One region of the Bradyrhizobium sp. SZCCHNRI3043 genome, then DNA from elsewhere that is predicted to be linked to it. Evidence: predicted binding sites of a transcription regulator. Region 1 holds the regulator's gene; the other holds the start of a gene.
The links. The regulator LexA, encoded in region 1, represses DNA repair genes until DNA is damaged. The targets are predictions, from matches to a motif close to TGTTCNNNNTGTGTTCNG.
Positions count from the first base shown of each region.

Region 2: QX124_RS14355 (single-stranded DNA-binding protein) is a predicted target of LexA. The motif match lies at 1,438-1,455, and genes of this name have one in related genera.

Region 1 is NZ_JAUHID010000014.1:33,683-38,015, reverse strand. Features, by position in the region: gene QX124_RS23560 (ComEC/Rec2 family competence protein) at 1-947, shown strand, start outside; gene QX124_RS23555 (hypothetical protein) at 902-1,120, opposite strand; gene QX124_RS23550 (hypothetical protein) at 1,344-1,784, opposite strand; gene lexA (transcriptional repressor LexA) at 2,044-2,742, opposite strand; gene glp (gephyrin-like molybdotransferase Glp) at 2,949-4,160, opposite strand.
Region 2 is NZ_JAUHID010000005.1:318,466-322,798, forward strand. Features, by position in the region: gene gyrA (DNA gyrase subunit A) at 1-149, opposite strand, end outside; gene QX124_RS14350 (DUF2306 domain-containing protein) at 320-718, opposite strand; gene QX124_RS14355 (single-stranded DNA-binding protein) at 777-1,277, opposite strand; gene QX124_RS14360 (outer membrane protein) at 1,739-2,494, shown strand; gene QX124_RS14365 (outer membrane protein) at 2,687-3,442, shown strand; gene QX124_RS14370 (outer membrane protein) at 3,709-4,333, shown strand, end outside.

The DNA.
Region 1 (4,333 bases):
AGCTCGCGATGCTGCTGCTGGCCTCGCTGATCGCGGGGCTTGCGACCACGCCCTATGCCGCGTTCCACTTCCATCGCGTCACGCCCTATGGCGTGCTCGCCAATCTCGCGGCGATGCCGGTGGTTTCGGTGCTGGTGATGCCCGCCGGACTGCTCGGCCTGCTGGCGGCGCCGTTCGGGCTCGACGGTCCCTGGTGGACGCTGATGGGCCTCGGCATCGACTGGATGATCGCGGTGACGCGCTGGGTGGCGGCGCTGCCTGGCGCGGTCGGGCGCATCCCGGGCTTCGGCATCGGTCCGCTGATCCTGGCCAGCCTCGGCGTCATCCTGATCGGCCTGCTGCGCACACCGCTGCGCTGGTCGGGTGCCGTCGGGCTCGTGGTGGCCACCGCGTGGGCCGCCACGACGCCGCTGCCCGATGTCCTGATCGCCGGCGATGGGCGTGCGGTGGCGGTGCGCGGTCGTGACGGACGCCTGCATGTGATGCGCACCGGCAAGGACGTGTTCGCCACCAAGGAGTGGCTCGCGGCCGACGCCGATGCCCGGCTGCCGGCGGATTCATCGCTCGCCGATGGCGTCTCCTGCGACGAGGCGGGCTGCGTGGTCGCGATGGTCGACGGCCGATTCGCCGCCTTGACCCTGCGCGCCGAGGCGCTCGACGATGATTGCGCCCGTGCCGCGCTGATCGTCACCGCGCGCGCCGCGCCGTCATCCTGCGCGGCGGCCGTCATCGATCGCCAGCGCCTGCAGCAGCAGGGCGCCTTGATGCTGGTGCAGCGGGGCACCGGCTTCTCCGTCACGCCGGTGCGCGCCGGCGGCACCGACCGCCCGTGGTGGCCGGCGCCCGCCGAGGCCGGCGAGTTCGACACGACGCTGACGCCGCGTGCGCCGGTGTCGCGGCTTCAGGACGCGACGCCGCCGGAGACGGAGCAGGGCGAGCAGGATTGAGCGCCGGACAGCTCGAACGTGCTGAGATGATACAACGTGCTGAGATGATACTCGGTGTCGTCGGGTCCATCGAACAGCGAGGGACCTTCGACCAGCGTGAACGCAGCGCCCGGATATCGTTGCCAGACGGCGATGTCATCAACCGTGACCGTTAGCCATCCGAACGCAAGCATGTAGCGGCCGGGCTCGGTGATCCGGTCGGCCTTGTTCCAATCGATCTTGTTGACCGCGGCGGCAAGCTCCCCCGGCACACAATGCCGGCCGAGGGATGTCGTTCCTATTCGATGCGATGCCGGAGCGTGAGGTTCGCCCGAAAGGACCTTGCGCTTGCAGAAACCAAATCTCCCCCGGCCGAAAGCTCGCTCATGACCGAGAGAAATGCGGACGCGCAGGCGCTCAGGTGATGCTGATGCGGCGAATCGGTGTGGCCTGCGAAGCCGGAACGTCCTCCGCCATGCCCGGGCGGCGCTCGGCCGGCTGCTTGCTGACCGGCAATTGTAGCACGGTGACGCGCTGGCCCTCGCAGAGCTGGGTCACCAGCACGTGGCGGCCGTCGGCGAATTCGATCGCGTCGTGATGGCGATCGGGGATGTGCGTCTCGATGCTGTTGAACTTCGCGACGCGCTCGCGGATCGTCCGGGTCCAGAGCCAGCGGCTGTCGTAGCGGACGTCCTCGACAAATGCCAACTCGGTGCCGGGCAGCATGCAGACGGCGACGGTCGGCTCGCTCTCGAGGGCGAAGCCGCGGGTGGCGGTGCCGCGGAAGGTCATCGAGATCAACGTCTCGCCGACCTTGGCGGGACGGGACGCAACCGCATGGAGGCTGTAGTCACACATCGGATCGCTCCTCGTTGAGAGATAGCCGACCCACGCTCCCCCCGGACAGGCGCAGGCCTCTATCAGAGTGGACATCGATGGTGATGTTAGCGCGCGCTTCACGGCAATTCTGCGCTGATCTGCACCGCGTGCGCCCGCGGGCGATCACAAGCGTTTGAGCATGCCGCGCTGCACATCCTGAGGTGCATTCGCGTGTGACCAATTTCGATCGGCGGCGAAGCGCGTGCGCCCGTCGCCGATCGACCGATCGCGTCCGCGATCAGTACTTGCGATACAGCCCGACCAGCTTGCCTTGGATCTTCACCCGGTTCGGCGGCAGGATGCGGACCTCGTAGGCGGTGTTGGCCGGCTCCAGCGCGATCGATGCGCCGCGGCGGCGGAAGCGCTTCAACGTCGCTTCCTCATCGTCGATCAGCGCTACCACGATGTCGCCGGTGTCGGCGGTCTCGTTGCGCTGGATCAGCGCCATGTCGCCGTCGAGGATGCCGGCATCGACCATGGAGTCGCCGCGCACCTCGAGCGCATAGTGATCGCCGTTGCCGAGCATGTCGGCGGGCACGCTGATGGTGTGGCTGCGCGTCTGTAGCGCCTCGATCGGGGTACCGGCGGCGATGCGGCCCATCACCGGCACCGCAACGGGGCGCTCGCCATCGTCCAGCGCGGGAGTGCTGGTGCGCACCTTGCCGAGATTGCCCTCGATCACCGATGGGGTGAAGCCGCGGCGGTTGTTGGCGGCCTGTGACAGCTCGGGCAGCTTGATCACCTCGATCGCGCGGGCGCGGTTGGGCAGCCGGCGGATGAAGCCGCGCTCCTCGAGCGCCGTGATCAGGCGATGAATGCCGGACTTCGAGCGCAGATCGAGCGCATCCTTCATCTCGTCGAAGGACGGCGGCACGCCGGCTTCCTTGAGCCGCTCGTTGATGAACCGCAGAAGTTCGTACTGTTTGCGCGTCAGCATCTCGACCTGGTCCCCAGTTTGTTGTCGTCCGAGTCCAGGAGCTGCGCCTTGAGCACAAACCGGCTGAGAGCGCCTTGGAGTCGGACCATCATCGCGTCGCCCGCAACATACTAAAAACAAATCATGAACGGACACTATATGTTCGATGTGTGTTCCGCAATCCTTAAATTGTAGTGAACGGGCCGGGCTTTGCCGGGGGAAACGGCCTAGCTCGGCAGGCGCAGGATCTCGCACGGGCTGCCGGCGGCGGCCTTCGGCGCAAACGCCCGCCGGATCACCAGCGCCTGCGAGAGCGCGAGATTGCCGAGCAGCGACGAATCCTGCTGGGTCACCGGCGTTGCGATCAGGGTGCCGTCGGCGCGCTCCTCGAGCCGCGCCCGAAGATAGTCCTCGCGCGAATCGTTGGCCCCCAGCTCGCGGCCGAGCAGGGCGGTCTCGCGTGGCATGCGAGCTTCGTCGCGGCCGAGCAGCCGCCGAATCAGCGGCACCAGGAACAGGATGGCGCAGACATAGGACGACACCGGATTGCCGGGCAGTCCGATCACCCTCATGTCGCCGAGCCGTCCGTGCATCATCGGCTTGCCCGGCCGCATCGCGATCTTCCAGAACGCCATCTCGACGCCCTCGGCTTCGAGCGCCTTCTTGACCAGGTCGTGATCGCCGACCGAGGCGCCGCCGGTCGTGATCAGGATGTCGGCCTTGGCCTCGCGCGCCCGCCGGATCCCGGCGATCGTGGCCTCCATCGTATCCGCGGCGGTGCCGAGATCGATCGGTGTCGCGCCCTCGCTGCGCACCAGCGCCCGCAGGGCGTAGCCGTTGGAATAGACGATCTGGCCCGGGCCGGGCGTCGAGCCCGGCATCACCAGCTCGTCGCCGGTGGCGAGCAGCGCCACCTTCGGCCGGCGCCGCACCGGCAGTGCCGGATGATTCATGCTGGCCGCCAGCGACAGGTCGCGGTCGCTGAGCCGGCGGCCCGCCTTCAGCAGCACCATGCCCTGGTGGAAGTCGACGCCCGCGGGCCGAATGTGCCGGCCCTTGATGGCCGCCTCGTTGATCACGACATGGCCATCTTCGGCGATCGTGTCCTCCTGGATCACCACCGCGTCGGCGCCCTCAGGGACAACGCCACCAGTGAAGATGCGCGCCGCCTCGCCGGGTCCGACCACGCGATCGAACGGCCGCCCCGCCGCGACCTCGCCGATCACCCTCAGCCGCACCTTGGCCTGGGCTGCGTCCGCCGCGCGCACGGCGTAGCCGTCCATCGCCGACATCGCCTCGGGCGGCTGCGTCCGCAGCGCCGCGAGGTCCCGCGCCAGGATGCGGTGAAACGCCTCGTCCAGCGTCACCAGCTCCTCGGCCAGCGGCTCGGCGCCGGCGAGCACGGCGGACAACGCATCGGACACCGGCATCAGGGCCATGAGAGTTCCTTCGGACGGAGACGGCAGATCGAATGAGTCGCCTTCTAACCGAACGCGCACGGCTCGGCCAAGGGCTCAGGCCGCTTCCTGCCTTCTGATCGTCTGATGTGGGCCGCGTCCGGGCCGCTGCCTCACGATCGCGCGAGAAACCTTGCAATCAGTGCGCAGAAGGT
Region 2 (4,333 bases), on a different contig from region 1:
CCGTCGCGCGCATCGGGCAGCGCTCGCGACACGATCACGCTCATCGCGTAATCGAGGTAGGAGCGTTTCATCTCGTCGAGGATGGAAACGGGACGAATGTCGGAAGGTCCGCCCGGCTCGCCGGGCTTCTCATCTTCTTTATCGGACAAAGGGGATACCGGTCGGTTTTGACACGCGAAAATCGCTTGGAATCATATAGCGCAGGAGCGCGCCGCAGGCCACCCCCAAACCGAGGTGGGCCGCGCTTTTTCTGCTCGCCTTTCCAGGGACTTAACCACATGACGCGGCTCCGCGAGGCCTGCTCGGGAACCGTCTCTGGCTAGGGCCCGAAGACCACCTTGTGCATGATCCGTCCGGGCAGCAGCGTGAACACTCCGGCAATCACGAGGGCACCGGAAAACAGCGTGATCATGGCCCGGCGATGGGCCGCCACCCGATGGCGGTGCGCAGCCCACACCGCAAGCGGCAGCACGGCCAACGTGTAGAGCGACAGCAGGTGGATCGGGCTCCATGGCCCGACCAGCCGGATGGTGTGGATCCAGAACGAGCTGGCTGCAACGGCCGCCATGAGCGCGACCCAGACCCAGCCGATCGTTCGATGCGGCAAGGTCCCCTTCGGGGCCGCGAACTGGACGAGTCCCAGCGCAAACGCCGTCATCGCGGCGACGGCGTGCAGCAGGACGGCGGGTTCGGCGGCGAGCAGCGGTGCGAAGCTCATGCAACACCCCCGTGGTCAGACGGCAGCGGCCTGAACGTCGTGCGGCCGCCCCTGCGCCTCAGAACGGAATGTCGTCGTCCATGTCGCTGTTGCGTCCGCCACCGCCGGCCGAAGCGACCGCGCGGCGCGGCGGCGCCATCGACGGACCGCTGCTGCCGAAATCGCCGCCACCCATGTCATCGGAGAAGCTGCCGCCACCGCCGCCGCCCCGGCCATCGAGCATCGTCAAGGTCGAGTTGAAGCCCTGCAGAACGACCTCGGTCGAGTACTTCTCGACACCGCTCTGGTCGGTCCATTTGCGGGTCTGCAGCGCGCCCTCGATGTAAACCTTGGCGCCCTTCTTCAGATACTGCTCGGCGACCTTGCAAAGGCCCTCGTTGAAGATCACCACGCGGTGCCACTCGGTCTTTTCCTTGCGCTCGCCGGTCGCCTTGTCGCGCCACGTTTCCGACGTCGCAATGCTCAGATTGGCGATCGGCCGCCCATCCTGCGTACGCCGGATCTCGGGGTCCTTGCCAAGATTGCCGACCAGAATCACCTTGTTCACACTACCCGCCATCACCACTCTCCCGCGGTTCTCGATCATCGGACCGGCCGTCCACACCGGCCTCACGGCGTCCGGTGGCTAACCCTTCCTCTCGCGGCGGACCCTATACGGTTGCCGCGCGGTCCACCCGCCCTGTCCATTGCTTATCCACATATAGCAGGCGGAAGGCCATTGTTCCAGTTTTGTTCGCGCGCATATGTCTACAACCGTGCGTCGAGTTCCGCGGAACTCGATGGAACCGCAACTTCTCGCAATGGAACCCGCAAAAAGTTCCCTTATTCACGGAAAAGGGATTAACTTTCATCAAGTTAGCTCGCCGCACTTCCTCCTCGGCTGTGGCTTTTGGGAGACGGTATCCAGGGTTGAATAGCGTATATTTCTGGACGGATTGGGGCCGCAAGCGTGGTCGCACCAACTTCACAGAAGTGCGTCTCCGGGGACCAATTGGAGACGCCCAACGCGGGAGACTTGGGATGAAAAGAATTTTTCTCGGAGCTGTCAGCTTAATGGTTTTGGGGGCGCTGACGCCGGCGGGAGCCGCCGATCTCGCCGCCCGCCCGTACACGAAGGCCCCGGTGGTGGCGCCGGCGCCACTTCCGACCTGGGCCGGTTTCTATCTCGGTCTGCAGGGCGGCGGCGGCTGGGGCCGAAGCAACGAGACCTTCTTCGGAGCGCCCAATACGGCGATCTTTGCCGGCACTCAGAACTATAACACCAGCGGCGGCTTCATCGGCGGTGTGGTCGGCTACAACTGGCAGGTCGACAACATCGTGTTCGGTCTCGAGGGCGACTATCACTGGGCCGACATCAACGGCCGGTCGGGCGTCATCAACGCCGGTCTCGGCGATACCTACTTCACCAGGCTGCGCGGCTTCGGCGACATCAAGGGCCGCCTCGGCTGGGCTGCGGGTCCGGCGCTGTTCTTTGTCAGCGGCGGCGCTGCCGTCGGCGATCTCCAACACCGCTACGACGCAGCGCTCAATGGCGGCGCGGCGAATAGCTTCGCTCAGAATAACTGGCGCTGGGGTTGGACGATCGGTGCCGGCGCCGAGTACATGTTCGCGCCGAACTGGTCGGCCAAGGTCGAATACAACTATCTCGACTTCGGCAAGAGCTCGATTCAGTACAGCGCGGTTCCGGCCAATCGCTCCGAGTGGAGCGACACCGTGCACACCGTCAAGGCCGGCATCTCCTATCACTTCAGCGGCCCGATCGTGTCGCGCTACTGATTGCACGCGCAAATCGAATGTGTCGAAAGGCCGGCTTCGCGCCGGCCTTTTTTGTGTGCCAGAACCGGTACTTGCTGGGCCGTTGTGTCATTTGGGTGACGGCTTTTTACGACGGAAGGGGCTATCAAGGTCCGGCGGGTGGGCGTTGGTGAGAGTGTACGTGCGGGCGTCGGACTTGGTTTGGGGAATGCGATGAGAAGGCTGTTGCTGGGGGCGACAACTTCGCTGGCGCTGGGGATTGCGCCGGCCATCGCTGCCGACTTGCCCGCGCGCACCTTCACCAAAGCGCCTGCGATGATCACGACGATCTATGATTGGAGTGGCTTCTATATCGGCCTGAATGCCGGTGGCGCATCGGCCCGCACCTGCTGGACCAACAAGGTCAGCTTCGCCGGCGTGGCCGCAACCAACGCGGAAGGCTGCCATGATGCGACCGGCGCGCTGGCTGGCGGCCAGATCGGCTATCGCTGGCAGGCCGGCGGCTGGGTGTTCGGCGTCGAAGGCCAGGGAAACTGGGCCAACCTCAAGGGCAGCAACACCAGCCAGTTCGTCCCGCCCGTGACCAACCAGACCAAGATCAATGGGATCGGCTTGCTCACCGGCCAGATCGGCTATTCCTGGAACAACGTGCTCTGGTACGTGAAGGGCGGCGCCGCGGTTGCGGGTGAGAAGTACAACGGCCTGTCCACGGCAACCGGCGGTGTGCTCGACCAGTCCAGCGCCACGCGGTGGGGGGCGGCTGTCGGCACCGGCGTCGAGGTCGGCTTCGCCAAGAACTGGTCGGTCGCAGCCGAATACGAGCACCTGTTCATGGGCAACCGCACCCTCGGCTTCTCGGGCGTTCCCGGTGGAGCCGCGGGCCGGACCGATGCGGTCGGCCAGGACGTCGACATGGCGACGGTCCGCGTGAACTATCGCTGGGGCGGCCCCGTCGTATCCAAGCACTGACTTTTCCAAGCGCTGACCCTCGAGGACTGGCAGTCGAGGGTCTGACGCGCCAAGCGCTCACCCGCGCCTCGGGACAGCTCTGCGATCTGCACGACCGGTCGCGATCTTTACCAGCGCTTAAGTACGTTCGGCACATCCCGCCCCGCGCCTGCTCCCGATCACGAGTTTAGAAAGCAGTCTCTCCTACAACCAGCAACAGGCCACCTTCGCGTGGGCCCGGATCGGAGGGATCCGGAGCGTGGTGTATTGGGACTGGGGAGAGACGAATGCAGAAGACGACCTTGATCTTGACCGCAAGCGCCGCGGCGCTGGGACTGACGCCGGCCTCAGCGGCCGACTTCGCGACGCGCCCTTACAGCAAGGCGCCGCCGCCGGCCTATGTCACGCCGCTGCCGAACTGGGCCGGGTTCTACCTCGGCGTCAATGGCGGCGCCGATTGGAGCCACAACTGCTGGACGCTCAATCGCGTCGGCGGCGTGCCGGTCGTGCCGACCCAGTCCGAAGGCTGCCACAATGCCTCGAGCGGCCTCATCGGCGGCCAGGTCGGCTATCGCTGGCAGGCGGCGAGCTGGGTGTTCGGCGTCGAGGCCCAGGGCAACTGGACCGACCTGAAGTCGTCCAATGCGAGCACGGCGGCGCTGGCTGCGGGCATCACCAACAACACCAAGACCGATGCGATCGGCCTGTTCACCGGCCAGGTCGGCTACGCCTGGGGCAACGTGCTCTGGTACGTGAAGGGCGGCGCCGCCGTCACCCACAACAAATACACCGGCACGGCGAATGCGGCTGCGCCCTTCCCGGTCGGCACGCTGCTGGATTCCGCCAGTGAGACCCGCTGGGGCGGCACCGTCGGCACGGGCGTCGAGTTCGGCTTCGCGCCGAACTGGTCGG